Regions from separate parts of the Pseudoalteromonas sp. SG45-2 genome, predicted to be linked through region 2. Evidence: predicted binding sites of a transcription regulator. Region 2 holds the regulator's gene; each other region holds the start of a gene.
The links. The regulator FliA, encoded in region 2, starts transcription of late flagellar genes. The targets are predictions, from matches to a motif close to CTAAAGNTNNNNNNNNNNNNGCCGATA.
Positions count from the first base shown of each region.

Region 1: a site for FliA is predicted at 6,473-6,499, ahead of H5116_RS19445 (DUF5610 domain-containing protein). Genes of this name have one in related genera too.
Region 3: a site for FliA is predicted at 3,895-3,921, ahead of pomA (flagellar motor protein PomA). Genes of this name have one in related genera too.

Region 1 is NZ_JACJEO010000037.1:17,146-25,674, forward strand. It holds gene H5116_RS19405 (UPF0149 family protein) at 1-518, shown strand, start outside; gene H5116_RS19410 (hypothetical protein) at 546-752, opposite strand; gene H5116_RS19415 (hypothetical protein) at 752-1,111, opposite strand; gene ccoG (cytochrome c oxidase accessory protein CcoG) at 1,400-2,830, shown strand; gene H5116_RS19425 (serine/threonine protein kinase) at 2,916-3,890, shown strand; gene H5116_RS19430 (thiol:disulfide interchange protein DsbA/DsbL) at 3,925-4,548, shown strand; gene H5116_RS19435 (thiol:disulfide interchange protein DsbA/DsbL) at 4,565-5,203, shown strand; gene trmA (tRNA (uridine(54)-C5)-methyltransferase TrmA) at 5,269-6,366, opposite strand; gene H5116_RS19445 (DUF5610 domain-containing protein) at 6,529-7,668, shown strand; gene murI (glutamate racemase) at 7,734-8,529, shown strand, end outside; gene H5116_RS19455 (RNA-binding protein) at 8,497-8,529, opposite strand, start outside.
Region 2 is NZ_JACJEO010000010.1:98,287-106,815, reverse strand. It holds gene flhA (flagellar biosynthesis protein FlhA) at 1-1,196, shown strand, start outside; gene flhF (flagellar biosynthesis protein FlhF) at 1,218-2,699, shown strand; gene H5116_RS09320 (MinD/ParA family protein) at 2,692-3,552, shown strand; gene H5116_RS09315 (RNA polymerase sigma factor FliA) at 3,579-4,289, shown strand; gene cheY (chemotaxis response regulator CheY) at 4,330-4,713, shown strand; gene H5116_RS09305 (protein phosphatase CheZ) at 4,731-5,504, shown strand; gene H5116_RS09300 (chemotaxis protein CheA) at 5,520-7,739, shown strand; gene H5116_RS09295 (chemotaxis response regulator protein-glutamate methylesterase) at 7,798-8,529, shown strand, end outside.
Region 3 is NZ_JACJEO010000004.1:3,642-12,170, forward strand. It holds gene H5116_RS03330 (DNA topoisomerase III) at 1-1,380, opposite strand, end outside; gene H5116_RS03335 (hypothetical protein) at 1,426-1,932, opposite strand; gene H5116_RS03340 (flagellar motor protein MotB) at 2,145-3,065, opposite strand; gene pomA (flagellar motor protein PomA) at 3,068-3,835, opposite strand; gene H5116_RS03350 (exodeoxyribonuclease VII small subunit) at 4,157-4,399, shown strand; gene ispA ((2E,6E)-farnesyl diphosphate synthase) at 4,402-5,289, shown strand; gene dxs (1-deoxy-D-xylulose-5-phosphate synthase) at 5,395-7,257, shown strand; gene H5116_RS03365 (hypothetical protein) at 7,458-8,529, shown strand, end outside.

The sequences.
Region 1 (8,529 bases), on a different contig from region 2:
CAATGACCCTTGTACAAAGCCAAGGCTATTTATTTGGTGTAATTTGTTCGCCTAACCCATTAGATGTACATGAGTGGCTTGAGCAGATATTGCCAAACACAGCTAATGATTTAGATGAAGAAATGCTTTTTTTGTTTATGGCGCTTTATCACAAAATTAGTGAGCAGGTGTTCGAAACTGGATATAAATTACCAGACACATTTGATGCTGAATTTTGTAAGTCGTGGAGTAAAGGCTTCTTAGTTGCAACGAAAGCTTATGCAGAACCTTTGTTAAATGCACCGCAATTAGACGTTGATTTTAAACAAGCATTAGAAAGTGCGTTAAGCACACTAAGCTTTTTTGCACTCGACCAGCTAGCAATAGCTCAGATTGCCAAACAAAATAACATGACAATAGAAGCTTTGTGTCAGTATCAGTATGAATCTATGGGTGACTTTGCATTAGGGTTTGCTGAACTAATTGAAGTGGTCGCAATTAATAGTGGCTTGATAACCGACGAGAGTTGGGAAGAGTAATTATTAGAGCTAGGCGCTTAGTTTAATCTAAGTGCCTAGCTCTAATATAATATCCGTACAGCCTTGTTTGCACTTTACTATGCCTTTACCAGGTTCACTGGTGGCTAAATCAAGTGTTAAAACCCCATTACACTTCTCACACTTTAATGTTTTGCCTTGCGCTAATTGCTTGAGCATATTGCGCTGCTTATGAAATGAGTCGCTTGCTTTTTTATTTAATCCTGAAAAATCCACTACTTTGCTCGCTTTTGCTCTAATGCTTCAGTCACTATTTTACATACCGTATTTAAACGGTCGTCATAAAAATAAAGGTTTAAGTCACGCTCACGACAATAGCGTAGGTGAAATAACTGAACAGAGTCATCTGTTGTAAACGTTTTTTCTACATACTCACCTTCAGATTCAGATAGTTTAAGTTGACTGCTGATCCTATTTTTCGCCATATTTGCAGCGGGGCTTCTGTTGACCTTGCTTGCATCACTTAAAAAGCCAATGCCTTCACCTAGTAACCTTTCGCGAGGTTCTTTTATAAGTGGGTGATCGATTGTAAAAAAGGCAAGGATCACAACTACCAAAATAATAAATTTTTTCATGGATACGTAAACCTTGATCTAAGTAGGGTTGAATTACCATGCAGTGTAATAAACTGCATTTTAAAAGCAAGTAACTGGGATGAATAAATTATTAGCAATCTATGCCAGTAATTTTAACCAACATTGTTATAATGGTTAACAGCAGTCAGATATTTCTGAAATATCTGAAAGTATTCGAGAAGGCAATTTATTAAAGTAAATATGCCTAGCAAGTAACTTGCTAACTTTAAGTATAGAGTACTTGAGTATTGCTGGATTTTTATTTCCAAGCGGCGTTGAGGAACTTCGATGGACAAGCAAATTAAAGTAAAGAATATCCCTGTAGAGGTGAAAATCCAAAAACCGGATTTAAGCCGTCAAGATGATAGGTTCAATCCCCGAAATCGTATTTATGTGCGTGCTGTAAAAGGTCTACATCAATTACTTAGACAGCGCATTGGCTTCTTAGGCCTGCTTGCGTTTATGTTACTACCTTGGATTAATTTTAATGGCCAGCAAGCTGTGCTGTTTGATCTAATTGGTCAAAAATACAATATTTTTGGTTTAACGCTATGGCCTCAAGATTTTACTATATTAGCGTTTATTTTTATGTTGGCAGCATTTGCGTTGTTTCTAGTGACCACCTTCTATGGACGGGTGTGGTGTGGCTACACATGTCCGCAAACTGTTTGGACTTTTATTTTTATTTGGTTCGAAGAAAAGCTTGAAGGCACGGCTAATCAACGTAAAAAACTCGATCAACGACCCATGAATTTTGATAAGTTTTGGCGTAAGACGGCAAAGCATACTAGTTGGGTATTGTTTTCGTTGTATACCGCTATTTCTTTTGTGGGTTATTTTACGCCAATAAGGGAGTTACTCCCTGACTTTGTAACGTTTGATGTAGGCGGTTATGCACTAGTCAGTATTATTTTCTTTGCTGCATGTACTTATGGTAATGCCGGTTGGATGCGAGAAATTATGTGTTTACACATCTGTCCTTACTCTCGTTTTCAATCAGCTATGTTTGATAAAGACACATACACCGTAACGTACGACGAAAGCCGAGGTGAAAGCCGTGGTCCTCGTTCACGTAAAGTAGACCATAAAGATTTAGAACTAGGCGACTGTATAGACTGTAACTTGTGCGTTCAAGTGTGCCCAACAGGTATTGATATTAGAAATGGGCTACAAGCTGAGTGTATCAACTGTGGTGCATGTATTGATGCGTGTGATGGCGTAATGGATAAAATGGAATACCCGCGTGGGCTTATTTCATATACGACAGAGCGAAATCTCGAAACCCCAGAAAATAAAACGAATCCACTGCGAGCTAAAATTATTGGTTACACGGTCATACTTGTTGTGCTTACGGGAGCGCTTGTCGCTAATATAGCACTGCGTAAAACAATGGACTTTGATATTATTCGTGACCGAAACCAATTATATCGTGTCGATTTTGATGGTTTAGTAGAGAACACCTATACATTAAAGGTAATTAATAAAGCGCAGTACGAGCAAACCTTTAATATTAAAGTACAAGGGTTAGATAACTTTAAGTATATTGGTAAGCAGTCATTTACTGTGCAGGCAGGGGAATCTCATAACGTACCATTGTCACTTGTAATGGACCCTTATGATTTGAAGGCGCCGATGACTGAGTTTAACTTTGTGCTTTCACCGGTAGATGAGCCGGATGAGACAATATCGCAGTCGAGTAACTTTTTTAAAGCGCGATAATCGCAACTTACCTTAATTAGGTAAGTTGATATAGCAATTAACAAAAGCGGGTATATAACCCGCTTTTATTTTATATAAGAAGAGTATGAGTAAATTTAGTTTTATTGACTTAACACCTGATCTAATACTCGATGCAATAGAAAGCGTAGGTGTGTACGCCGAATCTGGTTTATTAGCGCTCAATAGCTATGAAAACAGAGTGTACCAATTTAAAGCGGATGATGGCCTGCGTTACGTAGTGAAGTTTTATCGCCCAGAGCGCTGGAGTAAAGAGCAAATTCAAGAAGAGCATGACTTTGCATTTGAACTAGCGGATGCAGAAGTACCCGTTGTTGCCCCTATTTTATATAATGGGCAAAGCTTGTTTGAACACGAAGGGTATTTGTTTGTGTTGTTTCCAAGTGTAGGCGGGCGTTTATTTGAGGTTGATAATTTAGATCAGCTTGATGTAATGGGGCGATTGATTGGCCGTATGCACCAAGTAGCTAAAACAAAACCTTTTACTTATAGGCCAACAGTTACCTGCGAGGAGTATTTGCATACAGCCAAAGTTCATCTTCAAAAAAGTAACTTAGTGCCCATGGGAATAAATACTGCTTTTTATACTATTTTAGATTTAGTGATAGAGCAGGCGCAAAAACAGTATAAAGATGTGCAAAGTATTCGCTTACATGGTGACTGCCACGTTGGTAATATTTTATGGGCAGGTGATGCGCTAATGTTTGTTGATTTAGATGACAGCCGCCAAGGTCCTGCAATCCAAGATTTATGGATGATGCTCAGTGGCGATAGAGCGACGCAACTGTTACAGTTAGACACCCTTGTAAATGCGTATGAAGAGTTTTGTGATTTTGATCACTCTCAACTCAAATTAATTGAACCGCTGCGAGCAATGCGTATTATTCATTATATGGGATGGGTAGCTAAACGATGGAGTGATCCTGCTTTTGTGCGGAACTTTACATGGTTTGCTGATGACAAATACTGGGAGCAACAAATTTTAGCACTGAAAGAGCAACTTGCAGCATTGCAAGAAGCACCGTTAAAGTTATTGCCGTAATATTTTATTTAAAGACAAGTACAACGAGATACAAATGCTTAAAAAATTAAAACTGAGTTTATTACTTTTATGTTTACCATTTGCAGCACTTGCTGCACAGTTTGAAGTTGATAATCAATACACTGTTATAGATGTAGACAAAAGCAAGTCACCGCAAGTAACTGAGTTTTTCTCATTTTACTGTCCACATTGCTTTAAGTTTGAACCAGTAGCAAAAGCAATTGAAAAAGGCTTGCCAGAAGGCGCTGAGTTTATTAAAAACCACGTTAACTTTTTAGGTGGCGTGTCACCACAAGCACAAAGTAATTTAAGCTTTGCTTACTTAATTGCTAAGCAGCATGGTCAGGCGCAAAGTATTAGCGATCAAATTTTTAAAAGTATCCATGTTCAACGTGCACCATTAACTGAAATGAAAGACGTTAAAAAATTACTTGAAGTAAATGGTATTGATAGCGCAACATTTGATCAAGAGATTGCAAGCATGCCTGTTATTTCAGCTGAGCAAGCAATGCAAAACAAACAGAATAAATATTCAAAATTAGGCGCACTTACAGGTGTACCTACTTTTATTGTTAACGATAAATATAAAATAAACCTCAACACCATCAAAAATCAAAAAGAACTTGATGAGTTAGTAGCGTTTTTATTAGCACTATAAATTTCGGAGCATAATAATGATTAAATTAGTTAAAGCAGGTTTGCTTGCAATATTACTTCCTATGGCAGCAACAAGCTTTGCAGCAACGTATGAAGAAGGCGTGCATTACGACGTAGTTTCTGAGCGTGCAACTAAAAAGCCAGAGGTTAAAGAGTTCTTCTCATTTTACTGCCCTGCATGTAATAACATGGAAGCACTAATTGGTGAGTTTAAGCCTAAGCTTGATAAAAACGTTAAATTTAAAAAGAGCCATGTTGATTTTGTAGGTGTACGTGACCCAGAAAACCAACAGATGATGAGCCAAGCACTGGCGACAGCTGAAGTGCTTCCACAAAAAGATCAGATTATTTCTGCAATCTTTAATCATATCCATACAAAGCGCGCTAAATTTAATGAGCTTGCAGATGTAAAAGATATATTTGTAGCGCAGGGCGTTGATGGTGATAAGTTTGATAAGCTGTTTAAAAGCTTCTCGGTACGTACGCTGAGCTCTAAAATGAAACGCGACCAAGACTACTTTAAAGAAAAAGGCGCACTACGTGGCGTACCTACCTTTATTGTAAATGGTAAGTACAAATTAAACCTAGGTCGTGAGTCGGGTATTACTAAACCTGAAGACATTAGCAAATTAATAAATTACTTAGCTAACAAGTAAGTTTAGCTAAAACAAAAAAAGCTCCTTAAGGAGCTTTTTTTATGGGTAACGTTTACTGAACGTATTTATTTGCGCTGTAAGAAAACGCCCGACTCAATGTGATGCGTATAAGGGAACTGATCAAATATAGCAAAGCGCTTAACGTTATGCGTACGTGTTAAGTGATCAAGGTCACGCTCAAGAGTTTCAGGATTACAGGATATATAAATTATGCTTTCGTAGTTAGCCACTAAGTCACACGTTAATTCATCCATGCCCGCGCGTGGTGGATCAACTAATATGGTTTGGCAGTCATAGCTTTTTAAATCAATACCATCTAAACGAGAGAAAGTACGCTCGCCATTCATTGCTTGAGTAAACTCTTCACTAGACATACGAATAATATCTAAGTTCTCTACGTTGTTTTTAGCAATGTTGTATTGAGCAGAGTGAACAGATGATTTTGATATTTCCGTCGCTAATACTTTATTAAAAGAACCTGCTAATGCAATTGAAAAGTTACCGTTACCACAATACAATTCTAGTAAATCATTTTTAAGTGGTTTACATAAATCTTGTGCCCACTCCAGCATATTAATATTTACTTTTGCATTAGGCTGAGTAAAGCTATTTTCTACTTGTTGATAAATAAGCTCTTGCCCATTAACTGTTAAACGTTCAGTTACAAAGTCATCACCTAGTACTTCTTTTTGTTTGCGAGCACGACCTATAAAGTCAATTTTGTATTTACTGCTAAGCTTTTCTTTCAGTGCTTTAATTTCACTTAACCATTCATCATCCAGTGGTTTGTGATAAAGCAAGCTTACTAAAATTTCACCGCTTAGCGTTGATAGGTAATCGATTTGAAATAACTTACGGCGTAATATTTCACAAGGCTTAAGATTTTCAATCATCACCTGCATTATTTCACCTACTAGAGGCGCTGCTGGGTCAAATGTATCAACACGGATTTTTTCTTTTGTTTGTTGATCAAACATAATGTGAAACAGATCATCACCGTCGTGCCATACTCTAAATTCAGCACGTTGGCGGTAGTTAGTTGGCTCTGAGCTAAATACTTCTAATTGCTCCACACCAAAACGTTGAAACTGCGTACTAATTCGCTGCTCTTTTTCACTTAACTGCGCTTGGTACTGTGTGGTATCTATTTTAATAACTGCCATTAACGCTACTACCTTATCTAAGATCTGTTTATCGGCGCTATTGTAGGGAGCGCTGCGTATTTGTCTAGTTTTGGCTAGCATTTATGCTGTTTTATTGAACATTGTACTTTAGTTTTTGTTGTTATAGCCGATAATAAACTACGCACGCTTAGGAGACGAATCATGAAAATAGGTAATTATGGCTTTACGCCAAACAACAACATCAATAAATTCAATAATAAAGCTGATATACAGCAACCTACAATTACGTCTCCTCAAGATAGCTATCAACAACGAGGCCGAGAGTTGGCCGCAAAGGTGCTTGGCGATAAAATGGCTGAGCAGCTTGGATTACCTATCGCAGAAAAAAAAGCAGATAAACCACTATTTGATTTTGATGAAATAGTAAAAAACGTACTCGATTTTGTAAGTAGTGCTGTAAATAAAGCAAAAGCTAACGGCGCTGATGACGAAAAGCTCAAAGATATGCTAGGCGATGCGCGCAAAGGAGTCCAAATAGGGATTGATGACGCTGTTGATGAACTCAAAGGTACAGGCGTATTTAATGATGACATGGAAGAGGGCATTAATAAGTCCAAAGAGGGAATTTACAATGGGCTGGATAAGTTTGAAGAGTCGTTATTTAACCCACAACCTGCCAGCGTAAATATAAGCCAGGCCCAATACGTCAGTATGACGAGTAATGCAGAGTATAAATTTACTACAGCAGAAGGCGATGAGGTAAGTATTAGCTTTGCTGATGCATTTGAATCTCAATCGGCAAGTGGCTATCAGCAAAATAGTAATAGTGAGTCGTTTGCAAGCTCATCATCGCAATCTCGACAGGTATCATTTTCGATGTCGGTTAATGGTGACTTAAACGAGCAAGAGCAAGAAGCTATTAATGCGATGATGGAAGATTTACAAGATTTAAGTAAAACATTTTTTGGTGGTGACCTGGATGAAGCATTTGAACAAGCTCAAGAGCTGAGTTTAGACAGTGACCAGCTGGTGGCTTTTTCTATGGATTTACGCCAAACAAAAACAATAGCCACAGTTAAAAGCTATGAAGAATATAAACCAGCACCAGAAAAACAAGTATCAGAGGGCTTAGCTCCCTTTAATGATGACCTTAAAAATGCTTTTGAAAAAGCGGGCGAACTTGGATTACAAAATCAACTAGCTGGCATTCTACAGTGGTTAAATCAAGATCAGGAACAAATAGATAAGTTAGTAGATTACACAAAGTCTATGTTCGAAAACCTTAATCAGTTAAATTCAGCAGCCGACAGGCTTACTGATTTAGAAACCACGCAAAGTTAAACTACTTTCTTTTATAAATACCTCATGGCAAACTGCCGTTCTTAAAGTAAAGTGGGAACAGTAGTTTGTCAGCGCATATAATGGTCTTTGATTCAGGTATTGGTGGAACTACTGTACTTGAGCATATAAAGCACAGTATCCCAAATGCTCAGTACAGCTATTTTATGGATAATGCTTTACTACCTTATGGTGCTCAATCCCAGCAGACAATCATTAACCGATTATGCTCACTTATTCATTTCATTAAAGCTAATACGCTTAGCGTTGATTTAATTGTAATAGCGTGTAATACCGCTTCTACATCTGCACTTAGTGCTGTTCGTCAAATTACGGATATTCCTATTGTAGGCGTTGTGCCAGCAATAAAGCCTGCGGCAGAGTTAACACGTTCAAATCATATTGGCTTATTAGCCACACCAGCAACGGTCGCCAGTTCATACACAAAAACATTAATTGCTGAACATGCACGTAATGTAATCGTTAACCTTTATAGCAGTGTTGAATTAGTAACGTTAGCTGAGGAATGCTTTTTTACAGGCTCTTTAGATACAAATAAGTTGTATCAAGTACTCGATGAACTACATATAGATAAAACTATAGATGTACTTGTATTAGGATGTACGCACTTTCCAATACTAGCAGAGCCTATTAGTCAGTATTTTGAAGGAAAGGTTAAATTACTTGATTCAGGTGTAGCGATAGCAAATAGAGTCGACTACCTACTTAAGCAACTTAACTTATGTATGAATAAACTGACAGACATAAAAAAGCCGCTGCAATATTATGCAACGGCTGATGTGTTTAGCAATAAGCTAGCGGTAAAGCTAGTTACACTGACTGATCCGTCTCAGTACGTAGAGC
Region 2 (8,529 bases):
TGCCGCATATTGCTTTTTTAAGTTTAGGTGCGTTACTGGGTTACTTAGCTTACTACACACAGCAAAGTAAATTAAAAGCTGCTGCGGCAGAAGCTGAAGAGGCCGCTAATGGCGGAAGCGTTGCAACGGGTGTTGCTAATAAACAAGAACAAAAAGAACTAGGCTGGGATGACGTTCAGCAGGTTGATGTAATTGGCTTAGAAGTCGGTTATAGATTAATTCCGTTAGTGGACCAATCACAAGGTGGTGAGCTACTTAATCGTATTAAGGGGGTGCGTAAAAAGCTTTCTCAAGAGCTTGGTTTTTTAGTGCCGCCGGTACATATACGCGACAACTTAGAGCTTGACCCTAACGCTTACAGAATAACACTAATGGGGGTTTCAACCGGTGAAAGCGAGCTTAAGCATGGCGACGAGCTAGCGATTAACCCAGGACAAGTATTTGGTCCAATTAAAGGGGTTGAAACAAAAGATCCTGCGTTTGGCCTTGATGCCGTATGGATCAAGCCTGATCAAAAAGATGAAGCACAATCACTAGGTTATACCGTTGTAGATTCAGCCACGGTAGTTGCCACTCATATTAGCCAGTTATTAACTAACAGTGCAGCGTTATTACTAGGGCATGAAGAAGTTCAAAACCTACTTGATATGCTTGCTAAAAGCCATCCTCGCTTAGTGGAAGGACTAGTACCTGATGTATTGCCATTAACTGCTATTGTAAAAGTACTACAAAATTTATTAAATGAAGGCGTGGCTATTCGCGATATGCGCTCAATTGTTCAAACCCTTGTTGAGTATGGCCCACGTAGTCAAGACCCTGATGTATTAACGGCTGCAGTGCGTATTTCACTGCGTAGATTAATTGTTCAAGATGCGGTGGGAATGTCATCAGAAATCCCTGTCATAACCTTGGCGCCTGAGTTGGAACAGATGTTGCATCAGTCATTACAAAATGCAGGCGATGAAGGTGCCGGTATTGAGCCAGGACTTGCAGAGCGACTTCAAGTGTCATTGACACAAGCGCATCAAAATCAAGAAATGGCCGGCGAACCTTCTATATTGCTAACGTCAGGAATGTTACGCACTGTGTTATCTCGTTTTGTTAAGTACACCATTCCAGGATTGAGAGTGATGTCTTATCAAGAGGTACCAGACGAAAGACAGATCAAAATTGTAAGCTCGGTAGGCCAACAATAAGATTTTAACAGGGGTTGAATCATGAAAATTAAACGTTTTTTTGCTAAAGATATGCGCACAGCACTTAAAGAAGTTAAAGATGAGTTAGGTGTTGATGCGGTTATTATGTCAAATAAAAAACTGGCTAACGGTGTAGAAATTGTAGCGGCAGTTGATTATGACAAAGCAGCCCCTAAAGTAGCAGCGCAACCCCAACGCCCTGCAGAGCCGCGTACTCAGGCGCCACAACAAAGCATGCATAATTTTGTAAAACCAGAGCCACAGCGTGCCAAGCCTGAGCCTCAAGCAAAAGTTGCTGACAGCCTACAAGCATTATTAGAGCGTCAATCACCGCGTCCTCGTTCTCCTGAGCTTGCATCAATGTTTTCACAATCGGGTATTGATACTACTGATAACTATCAAGAACCTGATATGGGGCAGCGTACTAAAAATATGTTTGCTCCTGAAGTTGCTGCGCCAGTTCGTCCACAAACTCAAGCGGATAGCTTAGGTTTTGATGATTTAGACCGCGACTTTGATGATTTAGATAGCCCAGTAACCACTCGCCAACAAGCACCTAATAATGAAAGCGAAGAAATGACAACAATGCGTGAAGAAATGAACGCAATCCGTCAATTATTAGAACACCAAGTATCAGGCTTGATGCAGCAAGATATGGCGCGTCGCGATCCAACACGCGCTTGTATGGTTGACCGTTTAGTCGGTATGGGTATCGATAAAGAAGTAGCACAGCAAATGGCATGTTTTGTACCTGATGATGTGTCTCGTAAGCAAGGTTGGAAAGCATTGTTAACTATGGTCGAAGATCAAATGCAAACAACCAATAATGAAATACTTCGCCAAGGTGGTGTATATGCGTTAGTGGGTCCAACAGGTGTGGGTAAAACAACGACTGTTGCTAAGCTTGCAGCTCTAGGCGCACAAAAATATGGTGCCGATAAAGTGGCGTTAATAACCACTGATACATACAGAATTGGTGCTTATGAACAACTTGCAACATATGGTCGTATTATTGGTTGTGGTGTTAAGCAAGTTAAAGATGCTAATGAATTAGCTGAAGTTTTATATCATTTACGAAATAAACGTCTAGTATTAATTGACACAGCAGGTATGAGCCAGCGAGATTTACGTTTAACTGAGCAATTAAACACGTTAATGCGTAACCAACGTGTAGATATTCGCAGCTACTTAGTACTTAGCGCGACAGCACAAATTAATGTATTGCAAGAAACTGTACGTCACTTTAAAAAAGTACAGTTAAGTGGCTGTATTTTCACTAAGTTAGACGAATCATTAAGTTTGGGTGAGATTATTAGTATTGCGATTCAAAATCGCCTTCCAATAGGGTATCTTACTAATGGTCAACGAGTACCAGAGGATATTCGTGTTGCAAATGCTGAGAAACTAGTTAAAAAGGCTGAGCAATTATATTTAAAAAGAACAAAAGAACAACATTCAAGGCACCAAGCAGTGGCGCCAAGCACAGTAGGGATGTATGATTAACACAGTATTAGATCAAGCAAGCGGCCTGCGCAAAATGAGTCAAAACAATAACAACGGCGTAAAAGTTATCGCTGTAACCGGTGGTAAAGGTGGAGTAGGGAAAACAAATGTTTCTCTAAATACAGCTATTGCACTTGGGCAGCAAGGTAATCGAGTATTAGTGCTGGATGCTGACTTGGGTTTAGCAAACTGTGATGTGATGCTTGGTTTACGTGTAGAGCGTAACTTGTCACATGTCTTGTCTGGTGAATGTGAGCTTGATGAAATTTTAGTTGAAGGCCCTGCAGGAATTAAAATTGTACCCGCTACATCGGGTTCGCAAAGTATGGTTGAATTATCACCATCTGAGCATGCTGGGCTAATTCGTGCGTTTAGCGAATTGAATACCGAATTTGATATTTTAATTGTAGATACAGCTGCTGGTATTTCAGACATGGTACTGAGCTTCTCGCGTGCAGCGCAAGATGTAATGGTTGTTGTATGCGATGAGCCGACATCAATCACCGACGCTTACGCACTTATTAAAGTATTAAGTCGTGAGCACGGCGTTTATAAATTTAAAATTGTTGCCAATATGGTGCGCAGTATGCGTGAAGGCACTGAATTGTTTGCAAAGCTATCTAAAGTTACCGACCGCTTTTTAGATGTATCAATGGAGCTAGTAGCAACGGTTCCTTATGATGAAAATATGCGCAAAGCAACACGTCGTCAAAAAGTAATAGTAGAGCTCTTTCCAAATTCGCCAGCCGCTCTTGCGTTTAAAACGCTGGCAACAAAAGCAGTTAAATGGCCAATACCCAACCAACCATCTGGGCATTTAGAGTTTTTCATTGAGAAACTAGTAAACGGTTAATTATGACAACACTGGTGAATAGAGCTATGGGATATCAATCAACACAAAATTTAAATGTGATTGTTGAGAAGCATGCATCACTTGTTAAAAAAGTGGCATGTCATCTAATTGCTCGATTACCACCTAGCGTTCAACTTGATGATTTAATTCAATCAGGAATGATAGGCTTAATAGAAGCTTCGAAAAACTTTGATGCAACAAAAGGCGCAAGCTTTGAAACTTTTGCAGGTATTCGTATTCGCGGTGCTATGCTTGATGAAATGCGCCGTGGTGATTGGGCTCCTCGTTCAGTTCACCGTAAAAACAGGCAAGTTGCAGAAGCAATTACTGAGCTCGAAAGTAGTCTGAACCGCGAACCAACGGACATAGAAGTTGCTGAAAAACTTGAAATTTCGCTCAATGAGTACCATCATATTTTAAATGATGCGAATACGAGTAAAATATTAGGCATTGAAGACCTTGGTGTAGATGAGGATGTTATTACTCCTGTAGGCCAAGATTTAGCACAAGATAAACCTTTTAATAATGTTAAAAATGATAGGTTTAATGAGTCTTTGCTAAGTGCAATTAAGTCATTACCAGAGCGTGATGCAATGGTGCTTTCTTTGTACTACAACGATGAAATGAATTTAAAAGAAATAGGACATATACTCGATGTAAGTGAATCGCGTGTAAGTCAGATACATGGTCAGGCGATGATTAAGCTTAAAGCTAAAATCAATGACTGGATAAATTAGTAGTAAGTAAACAAAGGTTAATACCTCACTGGGGGATGTTTTGGATAAAAACATGAAAATTCTTGTAGTTGATGATTTTTCAACAATGAGACGCATTATAAAAAACCTGTTACGTGACTTAGGTTTCACTAACGTTCAAGAAGCTGATGATGGGTCTACAGCTTTGCCTATGTTGCAAAATCAAGTGTTTGATTTTGTAGTTACGGATTGGAATATGCCTGGAATGCAGGGTATTGATCTTTTAAGAGCAATACGTGCAGACGATAAGTTAAAACATATCCCTGTATTAATGGTAACGGCAGAGGCTAAAAAAGAACAAATAATAGCTGCAGCGCAAGCTGGTGTTAATGGTTATATTGTTAAGCCATTTACGGCTGGAACATTAAAAACTAAATTAGAAAAAGTATTTGAACGCTTAGGCTAATGATGGGGGAGAGGCTTATGCCAGCACCAGCTGCGCCTCAAATAACGTTAGAACAAGCTCGTCAGCTCGTTGTTTTTTTAGAAAATGATGAGCAAGACAAAGCAAATCAGTTGATTTTAGAGGCTGCATCTAAAGAGCAGTCTGAATTATTTGCTGAAGTTGGAAAGTTGACTCGTCAACTGCACGAAGCCCTTAAAAGTTTTGAGCTTGATACTCGCTTAACTGATATAGCGACAGATGCGATTCCAGATGCTAAAAAGCGGCTTAATTATGTTATAGAAATGACAGAAAATGCGGCTAATAAAACAATGGATGCAGTGGAGGCCAGTTTACCTATAGCTCAACAGTTAGCGGACGAAATATCTCATATTAAACCGACATGGGATCGTTTAATGAGCCGCGAGATTGAGCTTGGTGAGTTTAAGCAACTTTGCCATAGCATCGATAAGTTTATGAACAACTCTCATCATAAGACTGATGAGCTTCAAAGCTTAATGACAAATGTACTAATGGCTCAAGACTATCAAGACTTAACAGGTCAAGTTATTCGCCGTGTTATCGAACTTGTTAGGGAAGTAGAAGAAAGTTTACTTCATCTTTTAACTGCGTTTGCTGAACAAGACGACACTAACAGCACCGCGAATAAAGTAGAACAACAAAAAATAAAAGAACCAGTTGCCACACAAACTTTAGCAGGTCCTGAAGGCCCTATTATTGATAAAGAATCGCGTAATGATGTTGTATCTGATCAAGATGAAGTTGATGATCTTTTATCAAGTTTGGGCTTCTAAGAGGAGAGTAACTGCATGTTTGAAGTCGATGAAGATATTTTACAAGACTTTCTTGTAGAGGCTGGAGAAATCCTAGAGCTTTTATCTGAACAGTTAGTTGAGCTGGAAAATAATCCAGAAGATACCGAGTTACTAAACGCTATATTTAGAGGTTTTCACACTGTAAAAGGTGGTGCAGGCTTTTTAGCTATGACAGAACTTGTTGATGCTTGTCACGGTGCTGAAAACGTATTTGATTTACTACGTCAAGGCGTGCGAACAGTCAACTCAGAGTTAATGGATGTTATTTTACAAGCACTAGACACCATTAATGAGATGTTTGCGACTATACAAAACAGAGACAAGCCTGAACCTGCAGATCCTGAATTACTTCATACTCTTCATATCTTAGGTCTACCTCCAACAGAAGCCGAAGCCACTGAAGCCTCTTCACAAACAGAGGTTGAACAACCTCATAATGAAGTGGTGGATACACCGGTAGCTGATGATGAAGATCCGTTTGCATTTGATGAACTATTTAGCGGAGCGCCTTCGGTTAGCGATGCTGAAATAGATGAAATCACTGAAGACGAATTTGAAAGCTTACTTGATGAGCTGCACGGTAAAGGACAAGGTCCTGCAGTTGAAAAACCAGTAGCAAGTAGTAGTGATTTTAGTGGTGATATTACTGATGATGAATTTGACAGCTTATTAGACGAGTTACATGGTGTTGGCAGTTTTGGTGAAGTTACGAGCAAACCTGAACAAAATGATGCCAATAAAACACCTGTAGAATCTGCTATACCAGCTGTAAATACAGTTAATTCATCAGATGATGAAATTAGTGATGACGAATTTGAAGCGCTTCTTGATGAACTTCATGGTAAAGGCACTGCTCCTAAATCGATAGAAAGTGCGCCAGCTGCAAAACAACCTGAACCTGTTTCACCGCCAGCTAAACAAGTGAGTGAACCAGTAAAAAAAGCTGAGCCAGCTAAAGCTCCTACTCCAAAACCAGTTGAAAAAGCGCCAGAGAAGCCAGTAGCTAAAGTACCACCAGCAGCAGCTCCAAAAAAATCAGCGCCACCAGCAGCAGAGACCACTGTTCGCGTAGATACAAAACGACTCGATCAAATTATGAATATGGTTGGTGAGTTAGTTCTTGTACGAAATCGTTTGGTTAGTTTAGCGACTAACTCAGACAGTGAAGCGATGGGTAAAGCAATCTCTAACTTAGATGTGGTGACTGCGGATATTCAAGGTGCGGTTATGCAAACGCGAATGCAACCAATTAAGAAAGTATTTGGTCGCTTCCCTCGCGTTGTACGCGACTTAGCACGTAGCTTAAATAAAGATATTGATTTAAAGCTTATTGGTGAAGAAACCGATCTAGATAAAAACTTAGTTGAAGCACTTGCCGACCCGCTTGTGCATTTAGTTAGAAACTCAGTTGACCATGGTATTGAAATGCCCGCTGTTCGTGAAGCAGCTGGTAAGCCTAGAACAGGTAATGTTACTTTATCAGCGTCTCAAGAGGGCGACCATATTTTGCTAACCATCAAAGATGATGGTGCAGGTATGGATGCTGAAAAACTGAAAAAAATTGCAATTAGTAAAGGCGTACTCGATCATGACCAAGCGAGTCGACTTTCTGACACCGAAGCATATAACCTGATTTTTGCACCTGGCTTTTCTACAAAAGAAGAAATATCTGATATTTCAGGCCGTGGTGTAGGAATGGACGTAGTTAAAACTAAGATCACGCAACTTAATGGCTCAGTAAGCATTCAGTCTGAACTTGGTGTTGGTACTATTTTAGAAATAAAAGTACCACTTACCTTGGCTATATTACCGACATTAATGGTCGTTGTTGGCGCACAAACATTTGCGTTACCACTGGCTGGTGTTAGTGAGATATTCAATTTAGATTTAACGAAGACGAATGTAGTTGATGGGCAATTAACAATTATTGTGCGTAAAAAGGCGATACCGTTATTTTACCTTGAGCATTGGTTAGTAAAAGGCTCAGATCGTTCTCAGCGAAAATCTAAAGGTCACGTCGTTATTGTACAAATTGGTACGCAACAAATTGGTTTTGTTGTTGACTCATTAATTGGCCAAGAAGAAGTAGTGATTAAGCCGCTTGATGCGTTACTTCAAGGAACGCCAGGTATGGCAGGCGCTACAATAACTTCAGATGGCGGCATTGCACTGATTTTAGACGTTCCAAACATGTTAAAACATTACGCAGGCTAATAATAAAGTAGGTATATATTTAATATATACCTACGCATAAATTTAATAAGAGAGCTAAATGGCCGTTAAAGTTTTAGTTGTTGATGATTCAAGCTTTTTTCGCCGTAGAGTAAGCGAAATCCTTGAGCAAGATAGCGATATACAAGTTATAGGCTTTGCTGTTAATGGCAGAGAGGCTGTTGAGAAAGCAGCTCAATTGCGTCCTGACATGATCACCATGGATGTCGAAATGCCTGTGCTTGATGGTATTAGCGCAGTTAAAGAGATAATGGCGAGTAACCCAACTCCTATCTTAATGTTTTCATCACTTACACGTGATGGTGCAACAGCAACGTTTGATGCGTTAGATGCTGGCGCAATGGATTTTTTACCGAAAAAATTTGAAGATATTGCACGCAATAATGAAGATGCAATTAAGCTTTTGCAAAGTAAAGTAAAAGATATAGGACGAAGACGTTTACCGCGAACATTTAGAGCGGCAACACCAGCTAAACCAGTCATTTCAACGAAACCAACAAGTTCACTTTCGCAAAGCACAAGCACATCAACAACTCAAATCAAGCAGCCTGATAGAAGCTTTCAAAGAGCTGCGCCTGTTGCATCGACAAGTTCAAATGTTGCCTCAATGCGAGCAAGTGGAAAACAATATCAACTTTTAGCTATTGGTACTTCTACAGGTGGTCCTGTTGCTCTGCAAACTATATTGACTCAATTGCCTGCTAATTTTCCTCACCCTATTTTACTTATTCAGCACATGCCCGCTGCATTTACACCCGCGTTTGCAGCGCGC
Region 3 (8,529 bases), on a different contig from region 2:
TTCATCTTTTAATTCAGATTTACCCATTAACACCTTAAAACCCAAGCTTACATCTTGCTTTGCATTTGCCTTAAAAAGCCCACCAGCAATAATTACCTCAGCTTTAGTTTCGTTATATATATAGTCGGGATAAAACTGAATTAAGTAATGACGGCTTATTAATTGATATACCTTTGCTTCGTCACCGCTCAAACTCGCTGACTTTAACTGCTTAGCCGTAGGCACAATGGCATGATGGGCAGCTACTTTTGAATCGTTAAAACATTTACTATGCTTTTTTACATCAGCCCCGTTTACTAATTCACTGCTTTGCCCCCCATTTGCACTTATTGCCTTTAAAATAGCAGATGCTTCTTGATGGTGATCTTTAGGTAAATAACGATTATCTGAGCGTGGGTAAGTAATTAGTTTATGACGTTCGTAAAGTATTTGGCAAATATCCAATACTTTTTGAGCTGGCATACCAAATGCTTTAGCAGCATCTATTTGCAGAGCAGATAAATTATAAGGTAATGGAGCACTTTGCTTTTTTTGTTTTTGGTCGAGTAAAGTAAGCTCAGCACTTTGCTTTGTAATACGTGAAGCAACGTTTTCTGCAAGAGCTTTGTTAAGTATTCGCCCTTCTTCATCTTGATGTGGCTCACATGCTTTGCTTGGAACCCACTTAGCTATGAATGGTTGATTATCAGGAGTAAGCAAATGCGCCAATACATCGTAAAAAGGCTTAGATACAAAGTTCGCTATTTCGTTATCTCTATTAACAACAAGACCTAAAATAGGGGTTTGTACTCGCCCTACCGAAAGTACATTACCAAACCCTGCTTTTTGCCCTGCTAGTGTGTATGCACGCGTTAAATTCATACCAAATAGCCAATCAGCACGAGAGCGCGCTAAAGCAGATACACTTAACGGAATAAAATCTCGATTAGAACGCATAGTACCCAGTGATTTTTTTACTGCGGACAAATTTAAATCACTAATGAGTAAACGTTGCGTACTCTGCTTTTTAGCCTGACTTATTTTGGCTTCTTCTATTACTTGATCGACTAGTAGCTGGCCTTCACGGTCTGGATCGCCAGCGTGAATAAGTTGCGAGGCCTGTTTAATTAATTTTTTTAAAACAGTGAGCTGTTTGCGAGTTTTGGTTTTGGCTTTTAACTTCCACTGTTTAGGTATTATAGGTAAGTGTTCAAACTGCCATTTTTTAAAGCGCTCATCATAGTCATCGGGTTCTGCTTGTTCTAGCAAATGCCCAATACACCACGATACACAATCGCCATTAGCGACTTCTATATAACCATCATGTTTTTTATGTGGTTTTGGTAAGGCATCAGCAATTGCTCTGCCTAGTGATGGTTTTTCTGCAATGTAGAGTTTCATGGGAGTCGCTCACTCACTGTTTATATAAACAGTAGTTTAGCACAGCTATATTGAAGGTGGGGAGTTTTCTATTTTTGACTTTACACTACCTTGCTTAGTGAAAAGGATAATTAAAGGTAAATAGCATACAACCACCGTGGCAATATTGATAAATGGCATTAGGGTCTGATAAATAACGGTACTGTAAGCTAAATCCCACAAATGGCGGTCAACTAATCGGAATAGTTGTAATATAGGTGCGCCAATAACAACTAGTTGCCCAATAACACATTGCCATAAATAAACTTTATCCTTTATACCCCAGTAAGCTATAAGTGCCATCCAAATAATATCTGTGATCGCCCAAACTAAATAACGATAAATATAAATGTCATCAAACGCTCGTAGGCTTGAAGCAGTTAGGTTACCAAAGAGGAAAAAAGCTGCGGTAAGTAATACAAATCGAAAGGCTAGGCGATCTTTAAATACAAAAAATATAAAAATAGCCGGACTTAGCATTAAAACCCAGCTTTTGCTTAAAATACTAACAATATATAAAAACCATTCAGGCAAAATACTCTGCCCTATTTTGTTTTTTTATCGTCATCAGTACCATCACCATTACCCGGCATGTCGCAATATTTATTGATTATTTTCACAGGCACTCCATTACATATGTTAAGGAAATGTACTGTAAGCTAAAATGACGAAATTGCCAAGATACTTAAGGCAATTAAGTACCTTAAATCAAAACAAACATAGTGAAATATAACACAAGCAATAACTTAGCGCACATCAATAGGAGCAGACTCTTTAGCCTTACCTTGCAGGATTGATATTTCTACTCGACGGTTTCTTCGGCGATCTTCATTTGAATCGTTTGGAACAAGTGGACGAGTATCAGCTCGCCCCACTACCATCATGCGGTTTTTATCAAACCCTTGCACCGTTTGCAGCTCGCTTGCTACAGCTACAGCTCGCTTTGACGATAAGTCCCAATTATTAATATATAGCTCATTCGATACCTGAAAATCGTCGGTATGGCCAGATACAGTTATTTCGCCAGGTACATCTTTTAACAGTACACCAATATCTTGAATTATGGGTTTAAACTTAGGTTGTAAAAATGCACTACCCGAAGGAAATGAACCATTCTCTCTAATACGAATAATTATTTGCTGCCCTAAAGATTCAAGCTCAATTGCACCATCTATTATTTGCTTTTCAAGCTGCTGCGCGATTTTTTTAACGAGCTCGTTAGTTTGTTCCTGATCGGCCGCTGAAGTTGCTTGCTCTGACGATTGCTCTTGAGAAGTACTACGAGATTCGCCACCACGTTTATCCCCGCGTTGTTCTTGCCTGCCGCCAGCTGAGCTTTCATCTCCAGCCTGAAACTCTAACATTTGTTGAGTCATTTCGACTGTTTGCTGCTGAATGGTTTCTATTGGGGTTGGCTCTGGTTTGCCTGGGGTAAACTCCATAGCAATAACAGAGGTACCTTTAGGGATATCTTTTACTTCAATTTTATTCTGCACACCAAAAGCAAACTTCATAGAGCCCGCAATTTGTTTAAACTTAAGTACATCCATTTCTGAAAACGCAAGCAAGAGTACAAAAAAGCACATTAACAGTGACATTAAATCGGCAAACGTTCCCATCCATGCTGGTAGGCCTGGTGGTGGGCATTTGCACTCTTGATCAGACATAATTACTCCTCGGTATCTACTTTGCGTTTAGATTCAGCTAAGTAATTTTTCAAAATACCTTCGATAACTTTTGGATTTTGGCCATCTTGTATACCTAAAATAGCATCTAAAATTAAACGCTGATTCATAGCTTCTTCGTCTTTACGCAGTTCAAGTTTTACCTGAATAGGAATTGCCACAACATTGGCTAAAAACGCACCATATAAAGTTGTTAAAAGCGCTACCGCCATTGCCGGGCCAATTGCTTTTGGGTCATCCATGTTAGATAACATTGCAACTAAGCCAATTAGAGTACCAATCATTCCCATTGCTGGTGCAATATCGGCTAATGACTTAAATAAGCCTGCACCCATTTCATGTCGAGTAGTGGTTAAAGAGATGTCTTTTTGAAGTGTGGCGCGAACAACATCTGCGTCATGGCCATCAACAAGCATGTCGACGCCTTTGCGCATAAATGGATTTGGGATTTCAGCTTCTTCGAGTGCTAAAAAGCCCCCTTTACGAGCTGAATCAGCAAGTTCTACTGCTTTTTCAATAAGTTCTTCTGGCGTTTCAATTTTAAACATAAACGCTTTAGCAACAACTTTACCTATACCCAAAAACTGCGACATGGTGAAATTTGATAAAACAATGAAAAGTGAACCACCAAATACAATTACACTAGAAGGAGCATCGGCAAACATAGCCATTTCACCGCTACTACTCATAAACATAGACATGACAATTAAGCCAATTGCGCCTAGGATCCCGATTATGGTTGCTAAATCCACATTTCCTCCAGAAGTTTCATGCTTAATGGCCTTATCATAAACTTTTATTATTAACTGCTTATCGGCAACATATTGAATTGCTTAAGCCATTTTTATAAATAAACATAAAAAGCAGCCTTTAGCACTATTTTAGATCAAGTTATAAGGGCTACCTAATTATCAATTGATTTATTAAACTAACAGACCGCTATTAAGGCTTTATTAATACACTTGAAATATAATTTAACGTTATAAAGGTAAAAAACCAATATCATCCTTTGACCTAGTTTAGCATTCCCCCTAAAATTGACCCCTAAATTTATTATGTAAGCTGAAATAAAGATGGCGACTAAAAAACCTGAAAACTTAAGTTTCGAACAAGCACTAGAAGAATTATCTACAATCGTTAGTGACATGGAACAAGGTGACTTATCGCTTGAGCAATCGTTAAAGCAATTTGAGCGTGGAATTGCATTAGCAAGTGCTTCATCAGGTAAATTACAGCAAGCAGAACAAAAAGTATCAATTTTGATGGGGAATGGCGAAAAGTCAGTTCTTACGAATTTTGATAATGATATGGAATAGCTGTGAGCATAAATAATTATATCGAACGTGCTCAAAAAGATGTAGTAGCGACCTTACAACAGCATTTTAAACAGTCTCTCGATACTGAAGAAACAGTCAAGAACGCCACCCAGTATGGATTATTTAATGGCGGTAAAAGATTACGTCCATTTTTAGTTTATGCCACAGGTAAAATGCTCGGTGCAAACCAGCAAGACTTACATGTACTTGCAGCTGCAATTGAGTGTATCCATAGCTATTCGCTAGTTCATGATGATTTGCCCGCTATGGACGATGACGACTTACGCCGTGGCCGCCCTACTTGCCACATAGAATTTGGCGAGGCAAATGCAATTTTAGCCGGTGATGCCCTACAAACACTCGCCTTTGAGCTTATTGCGAATCACAAATTTACATGCTCGTCGCAAACACAAGTAAAAATGATTGCTACGCTTGCCAACGCATCAGGCCTTGAGGGCATGGTAGGCGGACAAGGTCTTGACATAGCAGCAACAGATAAAGTAATTACCGTACAAGAGCTTGAGCGAATACATAAGCTAAAAACCGGAGCTTTAATTAATTGTGCAATTACACTTGGTGCACTGTGCAGTGAAAAGGCAGATCAACAAACCTTAGAAAATTTAAGCATTTTTGGGTATGCTATAGGGCTGGCGTTTCAAGTACACGACGACATTTTAGATGTTGAAGGCGATACGGTTACTTTAGGTAAACCACAAGGCTCCGATATTGCCGCGAATAAAGCGACATATCCGGCGTTATTAGGTATGCTAGGCGCTAAAGAAAAGGCGCAAAATTTAATACAACAAGCCCATGAAGCGTTGGCAAATATAGATGCTGACACAACACTTCTTGCGTCGCTAGCAAATTACCTAATTGAGCGTGACCACTAATTTTTGCTCATACGTATTGCAATTAGCACTGACATTATTACTCAACATTAATTATTCGTAAAAGCTTTGAATGAATTAATGTTAGCGAAGGATATATATAAAACCATGACACTTGATAGTAGCAAGTATCCATTACTTAATTTGGTTGACGAGCCAGCCCAATTGCGTGACTTAGCGCAAGACAAACTCCCTGCATTTAGCAATGAGCTGCGCGATTATTTACTCAACTCAGTATCGCAAAGTAGCGGTCATCTAGCGTCTGGTTTAGGGACGGTTGAACTAACCGTTGCGCTACATTATGTTTATAACACTCCAGACGATCGCCTAGTTTGGGATGTGGGTCACCAAGCTTATCCACATAAAATCCTTACAGGTCGTCGCGACCAAATGCACACTATTCGCCAAAAAGACGGTTTGCACCCTTTTCCTTTTCGCGATGAAAGCCAATACGATACGTTTAGCGTAGGTCATTCAAGCACCTCTATTTCAGCTGCCTTAGGTATGTCTATTGCCGCCCAAAAAGAAGGCAAAGGTCGAAAATCTGTAGCCATTATTGGTGACGGAGCTATCACCGCAGGCATGGCATTTGAAGCGATGAATCATTTAGGCGATGTAAAATCAGACATGCTTATTATTTTAAATGATAACGAAATGTCGATTTCAGAAAATGTTGGCGCATTAACAAATCACTTTGCCCGAATTTTATCAGGTAGCTTTTATACTAACATTCGTGAAGGCAGTAAAAAGTTACTCTCAGGTGTGCCTCCGGTAAAGCAACTTGCCAGTAAAATGGAAGAGCACATTAAGGGCATGATGATCCCGGGGACCTTCTTTGAAGAATTAGGCCTAAATTACATAGGCCCAATTGATGGTCACGATGTAAACATGCTTGTAGATACATTGCGTAATATGCGTAATTTAAAAGGCCCACAGCTTTTACATATAAAAACGCAAAAAGGTAAGGGCTACAAACCGGCTGAAGCCGATCCTATTGGCTACCATGGTGTACCAAAATTCGATCCGAGCACAACTAGCCTGCCTAAATCTAAACCTAGCGCTGCTACTTTTTCAAAAGTTTTCGGCGATTGGTTATGCGACATGGCAAAGCAAGACAGCAAGTTAATGGCTATTACGCCAGCAATGCGCGAAGGCTCTGGCATGGTACGTTTTTCTAAAGAGTTTCCAGATCAATACTTTGATGTGGCCATTGCAGAGCAGCATGCTGTTACTTTAGCAGCTGGTTTTGCTTGTGAAGGTTTAAAACCTGTTGTTGCTATTTACTCGAGCTTTTTACAACGTGCGTATGACCAATTAATACATGATGTTGCACTGCAAAACTTACCTGTATTATTTGCCATTGACCGCGCTGGTATTGTTGGAGCCGATGGTGAAACTCACCAAGGTGCGTACGATTTAAGCTTTATGCGCTGTATTCCAAATATGGTAATTATGGCACCAAGCGACACCAACGAATGCCGCCAAATGCTATACACCGGTTATAAAGAAAACTGCCCTGTTGCAGTTCGTTACCCTCGAGGTAGCGCAGGTACTGCAGACATTGAAAGCACTATGCAACTGCTCGAAATAGGTAAGGCAGATACAATTAAGAAAGGCAGTAAAATTGCCATTTTATCGTTCGGTACATTACTTGAAAACGCCCAGCTTGCAGCTAACGAATTAGATGCAACGCTTGTTAATATGCGTTTTATTAAACCACTTGATACTGCACTTTTAAATGAGCTTACTACTAGCCACGATACCTTTGTTACGCTTGAAGATAACGCGATTGCTGGCGGTGCCGGCTCTGCAGTTAATGAATACTTGGCAACGCAAAAAGCTGATATTAATATCCTTAACTTAGGTATTCCTGATGAGTTTATTAAACACGGCACGCAAGATGAAATGCACGATGAAATGGGATTAGGCGAGCAAGGAATATTAAACGCTATTAAGGCGTTTATCGCTTAAGCTATTTACTTAGTTTATTAAAAAGGAGCCTCAAGGCTCCTTTTTTTGTTTTTAATTTTAACTTTTTTGCATCCAGTTTCATTTTATAGCCGTTATTGATATGAGGTTAACATGTAAATAATCAGTGCCGCTTAGTCTATGCCTTATGAGCAAGCGCGTTATTTACCTACATTTGATGGAATATTTAAAAGGTAAAAATGATGAATAAAGCTAATTTAACAACTCATTCAACACAAAAAAACACACTTAAACACACGCTTAGTTTTTCAGCTTTAACACTTGCAGTATTAATCGGCATTACAGGCTGTAGCTCAGACGATGGTGAAAACGGCGTAGATGGTATTGCAGGCACCGATGGACAAAACGGTACCGACGGTACAAATGGCAACCCTGGTTTTGCATCAGCCACATTAATTTTGGCAAACAATGGCGAGAGCAATACAGGCACTATCGATTTAATTAACCAAAACGCCTCTAAACTAAAAACCTTTAATACAACAGCTAACGAAGGCGTTGCATTTGATAGCTTAGGTAATTTATTGCAAGCAAGCGACAGCGAAAATGGCAGTATTAAAACTATTTGCCAGCTTGCAAATCGTAGTGACGGCGCAACCTATACAGCTAATACAGATCGCGAAATAACAGGTACTAACACAACACTGGTAAACCCTAAAGGAATAGCTGTAGCACAAAAGAGTGGCCTTGTTTTTATTGCTGACTTTGGCGCAATGCAAGTAACGACTTTTGGCGCTACAGCCGCGGGCGATGCAGCGCCTTTAGGCACAACTATTACAGAAGCGGCGCCGTGGGATGTTGATTATGATGAATCTAACGACCGCCTTTATGTAGCACTAACAAATGGTGATGTAGCCGTTTATGATAATTTTGTTGGTGGTGAATTTGCCGCAATGCCAAGCCGCACAATTACTCCAAGTAATAATGATGGCACGCAAATATCTGTAAATATTCACGGCATTGTTTATGACTCAAATACTAATAAACTTGTTTTGTCTGATGTAGGCAGTGCCTCAGACGCAACCGATGGTTCGTTATTTGTAATTAATAATGCTTCAACTGCAGAGGGCTTAGTAAGCGTTGCACGAAGTATTGCCGGTCCAGCAACAATGCTTGGTAACCCAGTTGATATTAGCCTTGAAGGTAGTGACTTACGTGTAGCTGAAAAATCAAATGATGCTGTTCTTGTGTTCAGCAATATATTTTCAGGTGAGAGCGGCGATATCACTCCTGATTTAGTTACCTCAACAATTAAAC